2 linked regions of the Variovorax paradoxus B4 genome follow. The protein of the gene in region 1 interacts with the protein of each later gene in a pairwise test. Links are inferred from orthologs where the notes say so. Each region holds a gene or a part of one and is shown on either strand. Other genes may lie near its edges. The genes, in order: VAPA_RS08065 and lpdA.

Region 1 (9,505 bases):
TCGGCTCGATGGAGTCGACCAGCACGTACTCGGCATCGGCCGAATGCGCGCCGAAGCCCTGCAGGCCGAAGCGCTCGACGACCGGCGCCTTGGTCTTGAGCGCGGCAAAGGCGGCATCGGTGCCGCCGCCGGCCACCTTGTCGTCGGCGCCCAGCGGCCGGCCGAGCTCGTCCTTGTAGATCTGCTGCGCATGCTTGGCGAGCGCGCGCGAGGCATCGGTGGCCTCCAGTGGCGGACGGCGGCGCTCGAACTTCATCTCGACCTTGGCCTCGGGAATCAGCTGCTTCTTCACGCGCTCCTGCACCTGCTGCTCGATGCGGTCGTAGTCGCTCACCTTGAGCACGCGCACGTCGGCGCCCGCGGTGGCGCTGGCCGGAATCACGTTGCGGTTGCTGCCCGCGCGCGAGATGGTCCAGTTCATCTTGAGCCCCGTGGCGGGGTCGGACAGGTCGCGCATCTGCAGGATCTGGTGCGACAGCTCGTAGAGCGCATTCACGCCCAGCTCCGGCGCCGACCCCGCATGCGAGGCCTTGCCCGTGACGTTCAGCGAGACCGAGGCAATGCCCGCGGTGGCCAGCGAGAGCTTGTCTTCCTTGACCGAGGCGCCCTCGAACGAGAGCACCGCGTCGTGCTCGCCGCCCAGCCGCGTGATGAGCGTGCGCGAACCCGGCGAGCTGATTTCCTCGTCGCCGTTGATCAGCACGGTGAGCGTGCCGTAGTCCTTGAACTTCAGCGCCTGCAGCATCGCGACCGTGTGCGTGATGACCGCCACGCCCTGCTTGTCGTCGGCAATGCCCAGGCCATAGGCCTTGTCGCCTTCGACGCGGAACGGCTGCTTGTTGAGCATGCCCACGGTGTAGACCGTGTCCATGTGCGCGATGAGCATGATCTTCTTCTTGCCCGTGCCCTTGAAGGTGGCGCGCACGACCCTGCCGATCTTCTCGGGCGTGTCTTCCATGCGGTAGGCCTCGGCGCTCGGGTCGATCAGCTCGACCTCGCCGCCCATGGCCTTGAATTTCGCGGCGATGAGGTCGGAGATCTTCTCCAGGCCTTCGAGGTCGCGGCTGCCCGATTCGATCGAGACCAGCTCCTTCAGCGTCTCGAGCAGCGCGGGCTTTTCCTTGGCGGCCAGCGAGGCGATGCGGGCATCGGGGGCGGCAAACGCGGTGCCGAGGCAGGCGGCGCAAACGGCGGCGAGCAGGAATTTGCGGGGCTGGAATGTCATGTGCGTGCTTCTTCTTTCTTTCGTTGGGCTGGGTCAGTGCGCCTTGTCCCAGTTGGGACCGATGCCGATCTCGGCCAGCAGCGGCACCTTGAGTTCCGCCACGCCGGCCATCAGGCGCGGGATTTCGGTGCGCACCCATTCGACCTCGGCCTCGGGTACTTCGAACACCAGTTCGTCGTGCACCTGCATGATCATGCGGGTGGCGCGCTTTTCTTCGTCAAGCACGTTCTGTACCTTGATCATGCTGAGCTTGATCAGGTCGGCCGCCGTGCCCTGCATCGGCGCGTTGATGGCCGCGCGCTCGGCGCCGCCGCGGCGCGGACCGTTGGGCGAATTGATCTCGGGCAGGTAGAGGCGCCGGCCGAACACGGTCTCGACGTAGCCCTTTTCCTTGGCCAGCGCCTTGGTCTCGTCCATGTACGCCTTCACGCCCGGATAGCGCGCGAAGTAGCGTTCGATGTAGGAAGCCGCGGCCTTGGTCTCGATGCCCAGGTTGCGCGCCAGGCCGAAGCTGCTCATGCCGTAGATGAGCCCGAAGTTGATCACCTTGGCATAGCGCCGCTGCTCGCTCGACACCTGGTCGGGCGTGGAGCCGAACACCTCCGCCGCAGTGGCGCGGTGCACGTCGATGCCGTCCCTGAAGGCGCGCAGCAGCGACTCGTCGCCGCTGATGTGGGCCATGATGCGCAGCTCGATCTGCGAGTAGTCGGCGCTCGCGATCACGCTGCCGGCCGGCGCAATGAAGGCTTCGCGCACGCGGCGGCCTTCGGGCGTGCGGATCGGGATGTTCTGCAGGTTGGGATCGTTGCTCGACAGGCGCCCCGTGACCGCCACCGCCTGCGCATAGTGCGTGTGGACGCGGCCGGTGCGCGGGTTGGCGAGCTGGCCCAGCTTGTCGGTGTACGTGCCCTTGAGCTTGGACAGGCCGCGGTGCTCGAGGATCTTGGCCGGCAGCGGATAGTCCTCGGCCAGTTTCTCGAGCACTTCCTCGTCGGTGCTGGGTGCGCCGCTCGGCGTCTTCTTGACCACCGGCAGGCCCAGCTTGGTGAAGAATATCTCGCCGATCTGCTTGGGCGAGCCCAGGTTGAAGGGCTGGCCCGCGATCTCGTAGGCCTCCTGCTCGAGCGCCATGATGCGCGTGCCGAGTTCGTGACTCTGTGCGGCGAGCGTGGGCGCGTCGATCAGCACGCCGTTGCGCTCGACGCGGTAGAGCGCCTCGCTCGAATCCATCTCGAGCTGGTAGATGAAGCGCAGCTTCTCGTCGCGCTCGATCTGCGGCCACAGCGCCAGGTGGACGTCGAGCGTCTGGTCGCTGTCCTCGCACGAATATTCGGCGGCCTTGGCGATGTCGACCTGGCTGAACGGGATCTGGTGCGCGCCCTTGCCGCACAGGTCTTCGTACGAGATGCCGCTGCGGCCCAGGTGGCGTTCGGCCAGGCTTGCGAGGCCGTGCGGCCGGTGCGCCTCGAGCACATAGCTTTGCAGCATGGTGTCGTGCGCATAGCCCTGCACCTCGATGCCGTGGTTGGCGAGCACGTGGCGGTCGTACTTGATGTGCTGGCCGAGCTTCTTCTTCGCCGGGTTTTCGAGCCAGGGCTTGAGCCTGGCGAGCACGTCGTCGATGGGCAGCTGCGCGGGCGCGTCGGGATAGTTGTGCGTGAGCGGAATGTAGGCCGCCGCGCCGGGCTCGATGCTGAAGCTCACGCCGACGATGCGCGCGACCATTTCGTCGAGCGACGTGGTCTCGGTGTCGATGGCGGCCAGCTCGGCGGCCTCGAGCTTGGCGAGCCAGGCGTCGAACTGCTCCCAGGTGGTGATGGTCTCGTACTGGAGGTTGCTCGCGGGCGCAGCGGCCTCCAGCGCGCCGAGCTCGGTCGATTCGTCGAACAGGCCACCCTGGTCGGTGCTCGCGGCGCCACCGCGGGCCATCTGCTTCTTGATGTTCTCCTCGATCAGCTCGGGCGGCACTTCCAGCGCCTCGATCGACTTGACCAGGCTCTTGAAGCCGAACCTTTCGTAGAAGGGCTTGAGCTCGGCGGTCTGCGGCGCGCCCACCGGCAGGCCTTCGAGCGAAGGCAGGCCGGCGACGTGCGTGGCCAGGTCGCAATCGGTGCGGATGGTGACGAGCTGGCGGCTCAGCGGTAGCTTGCCCAAGGCCTTGCGCAGGTTCTCGCCGGCTTGCCCCTTCACCTCGGCCGCGCGCTCGATCAGCGCGTCGAGCGAGCCGTATTCGAGCAGCCATTTGGCGGCCGTCTTGGGGCCGACCTTCTCGACGCCGGGCACGTTGTCGACGGCATCGCCGACCAGCGTCTGGTAGTCGATCATCAGGTTGGGCGGCACGCCGAACTCCGACGTGACTCCCGCCACGTCGCGCTTCTTGCCGTTCATCGTGTCGATGATGGTGATGTGCTCGTCCACCAGCTGGCTCAGGTCCTTGTCGCCGCTGGAAACGATGACCTCGATGCCCTGCCCGGCTGCGGTCTTGGCGAGCGTGCCGATCACGTCGTCGGCCTCGATGTCGGGCACGCACAGCACCGGCCATCCCATCAGCTTCACCACCTCGTGGATGGGGTCGATCTGGCTGCGCAGGTCGTCGGGCATCGGCGAGCGGTTGGCCTTGTATTCGGGGTACAGGTCGTCGCGGAAAGTCTTGCCGGGCGCATCGAAGATGCAGGCCGCGTAGTCGGCGCGCACCTCGCGGCGCAGCGCCGTCATCATGTTGATCATTCCGCGGATGGCGCCGGTCGCGGGGCTCTTCGGGTCGCCGGGCACTGCCCGCAGGTCGGGCATGGCATGGAAGGCGCGGTAGAGATAGCTCGAGCCATCGACGAGCAGCAGCGTTTTCTTGTCGGTCATCGGGCCATTTTGCCGTGCCCGGACCGGCATCCCGAACCACGCTGTCAAGCGCCGCCCGCCGACACCCTGAAAGCGCCCCGCGCCTACAATCCATGCATGCCTAGCCCCACACTCCTGGTCGCCCGCCGCATCCTGCTGGCGCTGGCCTTTGCCGTTCCTGTTGCCGCCGTCCAGGCGCAGCCCGCACCCGTCGCAACGCCTGCGCCGGCCGAGCCGCTACAAAATCAGGAGCAGGCCGACGGCCGCCGCAACCAGAAGGTCGAGCACATCCACACGGAAGACAGCGGCGCCTCGGTCGACGAGGTGCGCTATGGCGGCCGCACGCAGAGCATCAACGTGAAGCCCAAGGCCAACGTGCCGGGCTACGAGGTGCGGCCCAACGATCCAGGCGCGCGCACGGGTTCGGGCGATGCCAACTCGAACGGCAACGGCGCCCGGGTCTGGAACGTGATGAAGTTCTGACCGTGCTGCGCCTTCCATCGGCAGCGAGACGCTGAGCACCGCCATGGCAGTTTTTACCGAAGTCGAATTCGGCGAGGCCGACGCGCTCGTGCAGCGCCTCGGCCTGGGCCCCCTGCGCGAGCTGCGCGGCATCGAGGGCGGCATCGAGAACACCAACTATTTCGCGACCGCCGAAAGCGGCGAGTTCGTGCTGACGCTGTTCGAGCGCCTCAGCGCCGAGCAGCTCCCCTACTACCTTTGTCTCATGAAGCACCTGGCGGGCCGCGGCCTGCCGGTGCCCGAGCCGGTGGCCGATCCGGCCATCCAGCCGCCCTCGGGCCATGCGCTGACGATTCCCGCGAACGCCCCGTGCGAGCTGCTGCTCAAGGTGGCGGGCAAGCCGGCCGCGCTGGTGCAGCGGCTCTCGGGCCGAAGCGAACTGGCGCCGGGCACGGCCCACTGCACCGAACTGGGCGCCATGCTGGCGCGCATGCACCTGGCCGCGCGCGACTTTCCGCGCATCCAGCCGAACCTGCGCGGCCTCGCGTGGTGGAACGACACCGTGCCGGTGGTGCTGCCGTACGTCGACGAATCGCAGGCAGCGCTGCTGCGCGCCGAGCTCGCCTACCAGAACCACATTGCCGAATCGTCGGCCTACGCGGCGCTGCCGCGCGGGCCCGTGCATGCCGACATGTTCCGCGACAACGTGATGTTCGCCACCGGCGAACACGCCGGCGCGGCGCCACGCCTCACCGGCGTGTTCGACTTCTATTTCGCGGGCACCGACACCTGGCTGTTCGACCTGGCCGTGTGCCTGAACGACTGGGCCATCGATCTCTCGAGCGGCGAACACGATGCCGAACGCGCCGACGCGCTGCTCGCGGCCTACGAAACCGTGCGCCCGCTGAATGCGGCCGAGCGCGCCCTGTTGCCCGCGATGCTGCGCGCCGCGGCGCTGCGCTTCTGGATTTCGCGGCTGTGGGACTTTCACCTGCCGCGCGAAGCCAGCATGCTGAAGCCGCACGATCCGGCGCACTTCGAACGCGTGCTGCGCGAGCGCGTCTACCACCCGCACGTCATGGCGCAGTCGCTCGAGCCGCTGGCCGCCTGATTCTCAAAAAATGAAACTCCACATCGTGCCGGCGCGAACCGGCGCCGAATGGGTCCGCCTCGGGCTCAAGACCTTCTGGCGGCAGCCGCTCGCCTTCGTCTCGCTGTTCTTCCTGCTGATGGCGCTGATCTCGACGGTGTCGCTGCTGCCGCTCGTCGGCAGCGTGCTGGCGCCGATCCTGCTGCCCTTCATGACGCTGGGCCTGATGGTGGCCACTTCGGTGGCCTACACCGACAACGCAGAGGGCGTCGGCACCGCCGGCCACGCGCAGCGGCCCACCGGCTCCGCCATGTTCGTGGCGGTGGCCGCCGCCATGCGCACCGAATGGCGCGCGCTGGTCAAGCTCGGGGTGATCTCGGCGGCGTACTTCGTGGTGGCCGTGCTGCTCACGAGCTTCATCGACGGCGGGCAGCTGGCACGCGCCTACCTGCTCGACGACATGCCGTCGGCCGAGACCCTGGCGAGCAGCGACTTCCAGGTGGCACGCATGTTCCTGATGTGCCTGAACCTGCCGCTCTCGCTGGCGATGTGGCACGCCCCGGCACTCGTGCACTGGCACGGCGTGGAGCCGGTGAAGAGCATCTTCTTCAGCGTGGTGGCGCTGTTTCGCAACTTCGGCGCCTACGCCCTCTTCGTGCTGGCGTGGTTCGGCGTGTTCCTGCTCGCGGGCATCGGAATGGGGCTCATCGCCACCGTGCTGATCGGCGTGGGCGCGGCGGCCGGCGGCGCCGCCCTCATCGGCAACGTGCTGATCGTGGGATCGGCGCTGGTGCTCGCGGCCATGTCGCTGAGCTCCACGTGGTTCACCTTCCGCGACAGCTTCGATCCGAACTGACCGCCGGGCAGCCCGCCGGCCCGGGACAGCCGGCAGCCGCCGGCCGGTTCCAATGGCCGACCCGGCCGGTGCTCACACCGGCGTGAGCTTGGCCACCGACAGGGCGAGCCACTTCACGCCATGCCGGGTGAACTTGACCTGCGCGCGCGCGTCGTCGCCCGTGCCTTCGAGCGACAGCACCGTGCCTTCGCCGAACTTGTTGTGGAACACTTGCATGCCCGAGCGCAGGCCGTGCGAGGGCGCGGTCTTCTGCGGCGGCACCGGCGGGCTCGCGAAGGTGTCCTTGCTGCCACCGTAGCCGCCACCGCTGCCGCTGCCGTAACTGCCACCGCCGCCGCGCGTGCTGGCATAGCCGCCGCCATAGCCGAAGGCCGAGGGCGTGAAGGCCTGGTTCTTCGGCGTGAGCCACTTGAGCGCGCCTTCGGGCAGCTCTTCGAAGAAGCGGCTCTTCACGTTGTAGCGCGTCTGGCCGTGCAGCATGCGCGTTTGCGAATGGCTCAGGTACAGGCGCTTGCGCGCGCGCGTGATCGCCACGTACATCAGGCGGCGCTCTTCCTCGAGGCTCTCGAAATCGCTCATCGAGTTCTCGTGCGGGAACAGGCCCTCTTCCATGCCGGTGATGAACACGCAGTCGAACTCCAGGCCCTTGGCGGCGTGAACGGTCATCAACTGCACCGCGTCCTGCCCGGCCTGCGCCTGGTTGTCGCCCGACTCGAGCGCTGCATGCGTGAGGAACGCGGCCAGCGGGCTCAGTGTTTCGCCGGTTTCGGCATCGGGCGCGAGCGGCTCGTCGATGACGGGCTGGTTCGGGTCGATGCCCTGGCTCGCGGGCGACTGGCGCAGTTCGTCGATGGGCAGCGCCACTGCATCGCGGCCGAAGCCTTCCTGCGTGACGAAGCTCTCGGCCGCGTTCACCAGCTCTTCCAGATTCTCGATCCGGTCGGCGCCTTCGCGGTCGGCCTTGTAGTGTTCGACGAGGCCGCTGTGGTCGAGCACCAGCTCGATGATCTCGCGCAGGCTCACGCCCTGGGTCTGCTCGCGCAGCACGTCGATCTTGGCAACGAAGCCAGTGAGGTTGGCACCGGCCTTGCCGCCGACGACGCTCACCGCATCGTGCAGCGAACGCCCCGCCGTTCGCGCCGCATCCTGCAGCTGCTCCAGCGTGCGCGCGCCGATGCCGCGCGGCGGAAAGTTGACCACCCGCAGGAAGCTGGTGTCGTCGTCCTTGTTCTCGAGCAGGCGCAGGTAGGCCAGCGCGTGCTTGATCTCGGCGCGCTCGAAGAAGCGCAGGCCGCCGTACACGCGGTACGGCACCGAGGCGTTGAAAAGCGCCGTTTCGATCACCCGGCTCTGCGCATTGCTGCGGTAGAGCACGGCCATTTCCTTGCGGTCGAAGCCGTCGCGCACGAGCTGGCGCATTTCCTCGACCATCCACTGCGCCTCGGCCAGGTCGGTGGGCGACTCGTACACGCGCACCGGCTCGCCGGGGCCCTGGTCGGTGCGCAGGTTCTTGCCCAGGCGCTTCTTGTTGTGGCTGATGAGCTCGTTGGCCGAGTCGAGGATGTTGCTGTAGCTGCGGTAGTTCTGCTCCAGCTTGATCTGGTGCTGCACGTCGAACTCGCGCACGAAGTCGGCCATGTTGCCCACGCGCGCACCGCGAAAGGCGTAGATGCTCTGGTCGTCGTCGCCCACCGCGATCACGCTGTTGTGCTCGCCCGGCACGAACTGGCCAGCGACGGTGTTGCCCGCGAGCATCTTGATCCACGCGTACTGCAGGCGGTTGGTGTCCTGGAACTCGTCGATCAGGATGTGGCGGAAGCGCCGCTGGTAGTGCTCGCGCACCGGGTCGTTGTCGCGCAGGAGCTCGTAGCTGCGCAGCATGAGCTCGCCGAAATCGACCACGCCTTCGCGCTGGCACTGCTCTTCGTAGAGCTGGTAGAGCTCGACCTTCTTGCGGTCGTCCTCGGTGCGGATTTCGACGTCTTTCGGACGCAGGCCGTCTTCCTTGGCGCCGGCAATGAACCACTGGGTCTGCTTGGCCGGAAAGCGCTCGTCGTCGACATTGAACTGCTTCATCAGCCGCTTGATGGCCGAGAGCTGGTCCTGCGTGTCGAGGATCTGGAAGGTGGACGGCAGGTTGGCCAGCTTCCAGTGCGCGCGCAGGAGGCGGTTGCACAGGCCGTGGAAGGTGCCGATCCACATGCCGCGCACGTTGACCGGCAGCATCGCCGTCAGCCGCGTCATCATTTCCTTGGCGGCCTTGTTGGTGAAGGTCACGGCCAGGATGCCGCCGGCGGAGACCTGGCCGGTCTGCAGCAGCCAGGCGATGCGGGTGGTCAGCACCCGCGTCTTGCCCGAGCCGGCGCCGGCGAGGATCAGGGCATTGCCCGCAGGCAGGGTGACCGCGGCGCGCTGTTCCGGGTTGAGGTTGGCGAGCAGGGGCGAATCGGCCGCTGGGGATGGGGGTGCGCCGGCAGTGGCGTCGTACGAGCCGAAAAGAGACATCCCGGCATTGTAGGAAGCCGGGGCGTCCCGACGCGGCGGCGGGGTCGCCCGCGCCCTTACTTCACGAGTTTCAGCGTGCCCTTCATGATCGAGGAATGGCCGGGGAAGGAACAGAAGAAGGTGTAGCTGTCGGCCGCGCCCAGCTTGGCGACCGGAAAGGTCACGCTGTCGCTTTCGCCGCCACCGATGACCTTGGTGTGCGCCACGACGCGCGCGTCGCCGGCCTTCACATAGTTTTGCGGCAGGCCCGCAGCGATGCCGTCGGCGGCGACCGCCTGCACGTCGGCCGTCTTGGCAAGCACCCAGTTGTGGCCCATGGCCTGCTTCGGCAGCTTGCCGACGTGCTTGAGCTTGACGGTGAATTCCTTGCAGCTCCTGCTCACCTCAATGGCGGGCTTGTTGAACTGCATGGCATCGTTGCCTTCGATCTCGATGCTGCAGTCGGCAGCAAAGGCGGAGGAAGAAGAAGCGAGCGCCAGGACGGCGATGGCAGCGAGGCGGTGACGAAGCATGGGAACAATCTCCAGGAAAA
Region 2 (9,433 bases), 740 kb from region 1 along the record:
TACCTGCACCGCATCCAGGACCAGGACCTGACCCTCGGCGTGGCCATGACCGACGCCAAGGGCGACCGCAGCCGGCGTCCGCACGAGCAGGCGAACGTCGACAGCTACCTGCACGTGGTCGAGCGCAATGCGCGCGGCATCGTGATCTCGGGCACCAAGGCCATCGTGACCGGGGCTCCCTACGTGCACGAGCTGCTGGTCATGCCCTGCCGCAACATGGGCAGGGAGGACGCCGACTTCGCCGTGTGCTGCGCGGTGCCGCTCGATGCGCCCGGGCTCGCGATCGTCGCGCGGCCGGCCGGCCGCCCTGGCGAGAAGCTCGAGCACGGCGACGCCCTCTTCAGCCGCAAGTACGGCCAGAGCACCGGCGTGTGCATGTTCGACAAGGTCTTCGTGCCCTGGGAGCGCGTGTTCTGCGCAGGCGAGTGGGAACACTCCGGCCACCTGACCTACAGCTACGCCACCCATCACCGCCACAGTTGCATCGGCGCCCGTGCGGGCTTCGGCGACCTGCTGATCGGTGCCGGCGCGCTGATGTGCGAGGCCAACGGCTTCGACCCGGGCAAGGAAAGCCACCTGCGCGAACAGATGGTCGAGCTCATCACCATCACCGAGAGCTTCTTTGCCTGCGGCGTGGCGGCCAGCGTCTACGGCAAGGCCGACGAACACTGCGAGGTCTTCATGCCCGACCCGGTGTTCAGCAACATCGGCAAGCTGCTGCTGGCCACGAAGATCTACGACATGCACCGCATCGCGCACTACGTGAGCGGCGGCCTGATCGTCACCCTGCCCGGCCCCGACGAAGACCACAACCCCGAAACCGCCGCCCGCCTGTCGGACGTGCTGCGCGCCAGTCCGGCGATCCCGTACGAGCAGCGCATCGAGACGGCGCGCTTCATCGAAGACCTGACGGCCGGCTACCAGGGCGGCTGGTACAGCGTGATCAGCCTGCACGGCGGCGGCTCGCCGGCGGCCATGAAGCAGGAGATCTGGCGCAACTATCCGGTCGGCTCCAAGGTCGAGCTGGTCGAGCGCATCCTCGAGCGCGGCATCGCGGCCGATGGCTCGCCCGCGGCCGCGCCGCACGATCCCGCCCGCGCCATCACGAGGAACCGCCAGCCCGGCAAGTGCTGCGACACGGGCTGCACCGCACCCGGCCAGCCGGTGAGGGTCGAACTGCCGGCATCGCGGCGCCCCTAGACTCCGGCGCATGCGGATCTTTTCGGCCCGGTGCCCCCTCACCATCCTGAGCCTTTGCGCGGCGCTCGCGGCCACCGGCTGCGGCGGCCTGCGCACGACCAGGGCGCCGCTGGACAGCACGCTCGAGAAAAGCAGCTGCACGCCGAACGCCGACACGCTGATCGTGATGCTGCCCGGCGCGTACTCGCACCCGGACGAATTCGAGCGCGAAGGCTTCGTCAAGGCGCTGAACGACAACAGGCTCGCGGTGGACGTGATGCGGGTCGATGCGCACCTGGGCTACTACAACGACAAGACCATCCTCGACCGCCTGAGCCGGGACGTGATGGCGCCGGCGCGCAGCAAGGGCTACAAGGCCATCTGGATCGTCGGCATTTCGGTCGGCGGCTTCGGCGGACTGCTCTACGCGCAGACCCACCCCGGCGAACTCGCGGGCCTCGTGGCCATTGCGCCCTACCTCGGAGAGCGCGCGCTCGGCGCCGACATCGCCAATGCCGGCGGCCTGGCCCGCTGGAGCGGACCGCTGGGCGATCCACCGGGCGGCGACCCGCGAACGCCGAACGAGACACAGCTGTGGCAATGGCTGCGCGGCTACGTCGGCGCCACGGCCACATTCGGCGCGCGGCCGCCGCTCTATCTGGGCTATGGCGTCGACGACCGCTTTGCCTTCAGCCATCGGCTCCTGGCAGCCGCACTGCCTGCGGGCCGCGTCTTCACGACCGAAGGCGGCCACGACTGGCCCGAGTGGACGCGGCTCTGGCGCCGCATGCTGCCGACACTGCCGCTGCCGGGCTGCCCCGGCTGAAAGCACGGCCTCAGTTCGGCCGCAGGCGCAGCAGCTTGCCGTCGAATTCGTCGGTCAGCACGTAGAGCAGGCCGTCCGGCCCCTGCTTCACATCACGGATACGGGCTTTGCCGTCAGCCAGCAGCTTGTGCTCGGCCCCCACCTTGCCGTCCTTCAGTTCGATGCGGTCGAGGTAGCCGAACTTGAGCGATCCCACGAACAGATTGCCCTTCCATGCCGCACCGTAGCGGTCGCTGGTCAGGAAAGCCATGCCCGAGGGCGCAATCGACGGCACCCAATAGTGCAGCGGCTGTTCCATGCCGTCCTTGGCCGTGAGGCCCTCGCCGATCTTTCCGCCGCCGTAGTTCTCGCCGTAGGTGATCACCGGCCAGCCGTAGTTGCGGCCGGCCTGCGCAATGTTGATCTCGTCGCCGCCCTGCGGGCCGTGCTCGGTCATCCAGAAGCGGCCATCGGGCGCGAGCGTCGCGCCCTGTCCGTTGCGATGGCCATAGCTCCAGATCTCGGGCAGCGCGCCGGCCCGGCCGGCGAAGGGGTTGTCCTTGGGCGCCGAGCCGTCCTTGGCGATGCGCACCACCTTGCCGAGGTGGTTGTCCAGCTTCTGCGCATCGTCCTTGCGGCTGAACCGGTCGCCCAGCGTGAGAAACAGCGTGCCATCGCGCGACTCGACGATGCGGCAGCCGAAATGGTTGCGGCTGGCCACCTTGGGCTGCTGGCTGAAGATGATCCTGAGGTTCTCGAGCCGTGCGCCGTCGGCCGAAAGCTGCGTGCTGGCCAGTGCCGTGCTGTTGCCCGAACCGCCGGCCTCGGGTTCCGAGAAACAGAAATACAGCGTGCGGTTCTTTTCGAAGCCCGAATCGGCCAGCACGTCGAGCAAGCCGCCCTGGCCGCCGGCCGCAATGGCGGGCAGGCCTGCGATGGGTGCACCGACCTTGCCGTCCGCACCGATCAGCCGCAACCGGCCGGGACGCTCGGTGACCACGAAACGGCCGCCTGGCAGAAAGGCGACCCCCCAGGGGGTCTCCAGACCCGACGAAATGGTTTCCGGCCGTATCTGCGCCATGGCGGCGCCCCAGACACCCAGCCCTGCGACGATGGCCGTCTTCCCTAGGACGCGCAGAGCTTCCTGAATTTGCAGGTTCATGTCTTTTCCGGGTAGTTGGAGCGATCTTGACGCGAAATGGGATGCGAATCCAGGCTGTTCGCCCCTTCGCCAGGAGCACAAAAGTTCACTTCCAGCCAATCGCTTATGGTTCATAAAGATCGGCCGTTACATTTTTTCTTCGCTCGAATCAAAAAAAATCAACCAAATCAATAACTTGAAGATACATTCGCCAATTCGGATGAGGTTGACATAACTGCGCGTCATCAATATCCTACGCGCCATGCGTTTTTTCGTCCTACCCGCGTCCCTCCTGTTTGCCGTCGCCGTCCAGGCCGCCCCCCAACAGGATCGAACCGACGACGAACTGGCCCGGTTGCTCGCCGACAAGGGCATCATCGGACAACTCAGGCAGGTCCGCCAAACCGTCGCCGAACGAACTTCCGACCTCGTGGTCACCGCCATCGGCTTCCTCGGGGTCCCTTACCGCCGTGGCGGCAACTCGGTCGAATCCGGTTTTGATTGCAGCGGCTTCGTTCGCGCGATGTACAACCAGACGCTCGGCCATGTGCTGCCGCGCCGGGCCGAAGAGCAGGCGGCCGCCACCGAGAAGATCGATCCCAGCCAGCTCAAGCCGGGCGATCTCGTCTTCTTCAACACCATGCGCCGCGCCTTCAGCCATGTCGGCATCTATGTCGGCGAAGGCAAGTTCATCCATTCGCCGCGCACGGGCGCCCAGGTGCGTGTGGAAGACATGAACGGCAGCTACTGGAGCCGCCGCTTCGACGGCGCGCGCCGCGTGCTCGGCGGCGCACAGAACGACGACATCAAGGCCGCGGCTGCAGCAGCTGCAACCCACACCGGCAACTGAGCCCCCCCTGAATCCAGCGCCCTGGATCAGGGCAAAAAAAATCCCGCCGCGGCGGGATTTTTTGTGGCCGGTCGAACCTCGATCAGGCCGCCTTCTTGGCCGGTGGCAGATCGGTACAGGTCCCGTGTGCCACCTCGGCCGCCATGCCGATGCTCTCGCCCAGCGTCGGATGCGGATGGATGGTCTTGCCGATGTCGATCTCGTCGGCGCCCATCTCGATGGCCAGCGCAATCTCGCCGATCATGTCGCCGGCATGCGTGCCGACGATGCCGCCGCCCAGGATGCGGTGGGTCTCGGCGTCGAACAGCAGCTTGGTGAAACCTTCGTCGCGGCCGTTGGCGATGGCGCGGCCCGACGCGGTCCACGGAAAATGGCCCTTCTTGATCTTGATGCCTTCGGCCTTGGCCTGGTCTTCGGTGAGCCCCACCCACGCCACTTCCGGGTCGGTGTAGGCCACGCTCGGGATCACGCGGGCGTTGAAGGCAGCGCTCGAGAGCTCCTTGTCGCCCTTCTGCTCGCCGGCGATCACCTCGGCCGCCACATGCGCCTCGTGCACCGCCTTGTGCGCCAGCATCGGCTGGCCCACGATGTCGCCGATGGCAAAGATGTGCGGCACGTTGGTGCGCATCTGGATGTCGACCGGGATGAAGCCGCGGTCGCTCACCGCGACGCCGGCCTTCTCGGCGCCGATCTTCTTGCCGTTCGGGCTGCGGCCCACGGCCTGCAGCACGAGGTCGTAGACCTGCGGCTCCTTCGGTGCCTGCTCGCCCTCGAAGGTCACCTTGATGCCCTCCTTCGTGGCCTCGGCGCCGACCGTCTTGGTCTTGAGCATGATGTTGTCGAAGCGCGGCGCGTTCATCTTCTGCCAGACCTTGACGAGGTCGCGGTCGGCGCCCTGCATCAGGCCGTCGAGCATCTCGACCACGTCCAGGCGCGCGCCCAGCGTCGAATACACCGTGCCCATTTCGAGGCCGATGATGCCGCCGCCCAGGATCAGCATGCGCTTGGGGTCGGTGCCCATCTCGAGCGCGCCGGTGGAGTCGACCACGCGCGGGTCCTTGGGCATGAACGGCAGGCTCACGGCCTGCGAGCCGGCCGCGATGATCGCGTTGCGGAACTTGACGGTCTGCTTCTTGCCCGTGGTGTCCCAACTGGTGCCCGACGTTTCTTCCACCTCGAGGTGGTACGGGTCGATGAAGTTGCCGACGCCGCGCAGCACCGTCACCTTGCGCATCTTGGCCATGGCCGTGAGGCCCCCCGTGAGCTTGCCCACCACCTTGTTCTTGTGGCCGAGCAGCTTGGCGCGGTCGACCGTGGGCGCGGCAAAGCTCACGCCCAGGTCGGCGAAGTGCTTGACCTCGTCCATGACGGAGGCGACGTGCAGCAGCGCCTTCGAAGGAATGCAGCCGACGTTCAGGCACACGCCGCCGAGCGTGGCGTAGCGTTCGATCAGCACCACCTTGAGGCCCAGGTCGGCCGCACGGAACGCGGCCGAGTAGCCGCCGGGGCCGGCGCCGAGCACGATCACGTCGCATTCGACATCGACCTTGCCGCCATAGGTGGACGCCACGGGCGCAGCCGCCGGAGCCGGTGCCGGCGCTGCCTTGGGTGCGGGAGCAGCAGCCGCAGAGGCTGGCGCGGGCGCAGCTGCCGCCGGTGCAGGCGCCGCGGCACCGTCCACCTCCAGCGTCAGCACCACGGAGCCTTCCTTGACCTTGTCGCCCACCTTGACCGCCAGCGACTTCACCACGCCGGCTGCCGACGACGGAATCTCCATCGAGGCCTTGTCCGATTCGACCGTGATCAGCGACTGCTCGGCCTTGACCGTGTCGCCGACATTGACCAGCACCTCGATCACCGCGACTTCGTCGAAGTCGCCGATGTCGGGCACCTTGATTTGTTGTTCGCTCATTTGGACACTTTCAGTTTGAGTGTGAGAACGTCGACCGGTGGGGCCGAATTGCGATCGAATTCGCAGGCGGCGGCGATCCCCGCCTCCGCCACGTCGCGCGAGCTGCGCGACTTGATGTCATAGGCCGCGTGCATGGCGCCGAGCGCAAAGCTGCGTCCCGAGCCGATGGACCAGAACTGCTTGAACTCGAACACCTCGCGGTAGCTGTAGATGCCGTAGATGCCGCTCTGGTTGGCCATCAGCATCGTGAACTGGCTCGACTCGTAGGGCTCGTGCTCGTCTTCCTTGGTCTGCATGAAGAACGAGTCCTTCAGCACCGGATGCAGCAGCGTGAAGGTGCGGAAGATCTCGTGCTTGCTGCCGAACAGCAGCGCCTCGCGCGGCTGCGCGGCCAGCGCATGCTGCAGCACCAGGAAGTGCGCAGCGGCGCCGGCCACGGCAAACAGGCTCTGCCCCGCCGCGTCTTCGACAGTGAAGATCTTCTGGTTCGCCTCGGCGCGGTGCGAGAGCCGCGTGTCGCCGAAGGTCACCAGCGAGTCAGCGGCCATCGTGACCTGGCCGCCTTTGCGGACGGCCACTACCGTGGTCATAGCAGGATTCGGCGATAGTCCGCGAGCACTTGCCCAAGATAGGCGTTGAAGCGCGCGGCCAGGGCACCATCGATCACGCGGTGGTCGTACGACAGCGACAGCGGCAGCGTCAGGCGCGGCACGAACTGCTTGCCGTCCCACACCGGCTTCATCTGGCCCTTGGAGAGGCCGAGGATGGCCACTTCGGGGGCGTTGATGATGGGTGTGAAGTGCGTGCCGCCGATGCCGCCGAGCGAGCTGATCGAGAAGCAGCCGCCCTGCATGTCGGCCGAACCGAGCTTGCCGTCGCGCGCCTTCTTGGCGAGCTCGCCCATTTCCTGGCTGATCTGCAGGATGCCCTTCTTGTCGGCATCCTTCAGCACCGGCACCACGAGCCCGTTGGGCGTGTCGGCCGCGAAGCCGATGTGGAAGTACTGCTTGTAGACCAGCTGGTCGCCGTCGAGGCTGGCGTTGAAGTCGGGGAATTTCTTCAGCGCCGCAACCACCGCCTTGATCACGAAGGCCAGCATCGTGACCTTGATGCCCGACTTCTCGTTTTCCTTGTTGGTGGAGACGCGGAAGGCCTCGAGCTCGGTGATGTCGGCTTCGTCGTTGTTGGTGACGTGCGGGATCATCACCCAGTTGCGGTGCAGGTTGGCGCCGCTGAGCTTCTTGATGCGCGACAGGTCCTTGCGCTCGACCGTGCCGAACTTCGCGAAGTCGACCTTGGGCCAGGGAATGAGGCCCAGTGCGGCGCCGTCTGCGCCGCCGCCGGTCGGTGCCTTGGCCGCCGAGGCCTTGGTGCTGGCCTGGCCGCTCATCACGGCCTTGGTGAAACCCTGGACGTCTTCCTGCGTGATGCGGCCCTTGGGGCCGGAGCCCTTGACCTCCTCGAGCGGCACGCCGAGTTCGCGGGCGAACTTGCGCACCGAGGGCGAGGCGTGCGGCAGGTTGGCGCTGGGCGCCGTGGTGGGATCGTGCGGCGCGGCTGCGGACGGTGCCGGCGAAGCGGCGGGTGCCGGTGCGCTGGCGGTCGCGGCAGCCGGTGCGGCTGCGGCTGCGGCAGCTTGCGCGGGCGCAGGGGTTGCGGCACCCGCAGCACCTTCGAGCACGGCGATCAGGTCACCGATGTTGACGGTATCGCCGACCTTGACCTTGAGTTCCTTGAGCACGCCGGCCGCCGACGACGGGATTTCCATCGAGGCCTTGTCCGACTCCACCGTGATCAGCGACTGGTCGGCCGCGATCGTGTCGCCGGGTTTCACCAGCAGCTCGATGACTGCGACGTCCTTGAAGTCGCCGATGTCCGGCACCTTGACGTCGATCGAGCCCGACACGGCCGGCGCGGCGGCAGGCGCGGGCGCCGCTGCCGCAGGGGCCGGTGCTGCGGCCGCAGGAGCCGCGGCAGGTGCGGCAGCCGGCGCTGCAGCAGCACCCGCTTCCTCGGCCTCGAGCACCAGCACCACCGAGCCCTCTTTCACCTTGCCGCCGACCGCGACCTTGATCTCCTTGACCACACCGGCGGTCGACGACGGAATCTCCATCGACGCCTTGTCCGATTCCACGGTGATGAGCGACTGCTCGGCCTTGACCGTGTCGCCCACCTTCACAAGCACCTCGATCACCGCGACTTCATCGAAATCGCCGATGTCCGGCACCTTGACTTCCACTGCTGCCATATCGTTTGTCTCCCGCCGTGAGGCGCCGTTCGTTCGTTGGTTGTTGATGTTCAAGCGTAAAGCGGGTTGACCTTGTCGACATTGATGCCGTACTTCTTGATCGCCTCGACCACCTTGGCCACAGGCACCGTGCCGTCTTCGCTCAGCGCCTTGAGCGCAGCCACCACGATGTAGTGGCGGTTGATTTCGAAGTGCTCGCGCAGCTTGTTGCGGAAGTCGCTGCGGCCGAAGCCGTCTGTGCCCAGCACCTTGTAGGTGCGGCCCTTCGGGATGAAGGGGCGGATCTGTTCCGCATACGCCTTCATGTAGTCGGTCGATGCCACCACCGGACCGGCCGTGGGTGCGAGCTGCTCGGCCACGAAGGGCACGCGTGGCGCCTGGTCCGGGTGCAACAGGTTCCAGCGGTCGGCGTCCTGGCCGTCGCGCGTCAGCTCGTTGAAGCTCGGGCAGCTCCACACCGAGGCGGAGACGCCCCAGTCCTTTTCGAGCAGCTCTTGCGCAGCGAAGCTTTCGCGCAGGATCGTGCCGCTGCCCAGCAGTTGCACGGTGGGCGACTTGGCCTTCAGCGCCGGGCCCTGCTTCGACAGGTACATGCCCTTGATGATCTGCTCTTCGGTGCCGGGCTGCAGGCCGGGCATCGGGTAGTTCTCGTTGAGCAGCGTGAGGTAGTAGTAGACGTTGTCCTGGCGCTCGACCATGCGCTTCAAGCCGTGGTGCAGGATCACGCCCACTTCATGCGCGAAGGTCGGGTCGTAGCTCACGCAGTTCGGGATGGTGTTGGCCAGGATGTGGCTGTGGCCGTCTTCGTGCTGCAGGCCTTCGCCGTTGAGCGTGGTGCGCCCCGAGGTGCCGCCCAGCAGGAAGCCGCGCGCCTGCATGTCGCCGGCCGCCCAGGCCAGGTCGCCGATGCGCTGGAAGCCGAACATCGAGTAGTACACGTAGAACGGCACCATGATGCGATTGTTCGTGCTGTACGACGTGGCCGCCGCGATCCAGCTCGACATGCCGCCCGCTTCGTTGATGCCTTCCTGCAGGATCTGGCCGGCCTTGTCTTCCTTGTAGTACATGACCTGGTCCTTGTCGACCGGGGTGTACTGCTGGCCTGCGGGGTTGTAGATGCCGATCTGGCGGAACAACCCTTCCATGCCGAAGGTCCGTGCTTCGTCCACGAGGATGGGAACGACGCGCGGGCCCAGGGCCTTGTCGCGCAGCAGCTGCGTGAGGAAGCGCACGTAGGCCTGCGTGGTCGAGATCTCGCGGCCTTCGGCCGTGGGCTCCATCACCGACTTGAAGACGTC

What was found.
Region 2: the proteins of VAPA_RS08065 (region 1) and lpdA interact in binary tests that used the Escherichia coli proteins (3 or more experiments, as listed by UniProt). The link is inferred for Variovorax paradoxus B4 from one-to-one orthologs.

The regions. Positions count from the first base shown.
Region 1 is NC_022247.1:1,762,949-1,772,453, reverse strand. Bases 6,258-9,329 are described here. They hold VAPA_RS08065 (UvrD-helicase domain-containing protein), read right to left. Parts: upstream 8,974-9,329; coding sequence 6,541-8,973; downstream 6,258-6,540. Other genes in these bases: azu (azurin), read right to left, coding at 9,030-9,329; VAPA_RS08070 (BPSS1780 family membrane protein), read left to right, coding at 6,258-6,468. Outside these bases: VAPA_RS08090 (M20/M25/M40 family metallo-hydrolase), read right to left, coding at 1-1,225; polA (DNA polymerase I), read right to left, coding at 1,259-4,081; VAPA_RS08080 (hypothetical protein), read left to right, coding at 4,178-4,543; VAPA_RS08075 (homoserine kinase), read left to right, coding at 4,587-5,633; more of VAPA_RS08070, read left to right, coding at 5,644-6,257; more of azu, read right to left, coding at 9,330-9,485. UniProt on the Escherichia coli protein: A helicase with DNA-dependent ATPase activity. Unwinds DNA duplexes with 3'-5' polarity. Translocates on single-stranded DNA with 3'-5' polarity. Initiates unwinding more efficiently from a nicked substrate than double-stranded DNA.
Region 2 is NC_022247.1:2,496,192-2,505,624, reverse strand. The notes cover bases 3,473-6,472. They hold lpdA (dihydrolipoyl dehydrogenase), read right to left. Parts: upstream 5,888-6,472; coding sequence 4,058-5,887; downstream 3,473-4,057. Other genes in these bases: VAPA_RS11530 (Ntn hydrolase family protein), read right to left, coding at 5,884-6,472; VAPA_RS11540 (C40 family peptidase), read left to right, coding at 3,473-3,975. Also shown: VAPA_RS11555 (4-hydroxyphenylacetate 3-hydroxylase family protein), read left to right, coding at 1-1,200; VAPA_RS11550 (alpha/beta fold hydrolase), read left to right, coding at 1,211-2,005; VAPA_RS11545 (PQQ-dependent sugar dehydrogenase), read right to left, coding at 2,016-3,146; more of VAPA_RS11540, read left to right, coding at 3,388-3,472; more of VAPA_RS11530, read right to left, coding at 6,473-6,477; aceF (dihydrolipoyllysine-residue acetyltransferase), read right to left, coding at 6,474-8,135; aceE (pyruvate dehydrogenase (acetyl-transferring), homodimeric type), read right to left, coding at 8,186-9,433. UniProt on the Escherichia coli protein: Lipoamide dehydrogenase is a component of the glycine cleavage system as well as of the alpha-ketoacid dehydrogenase complexes.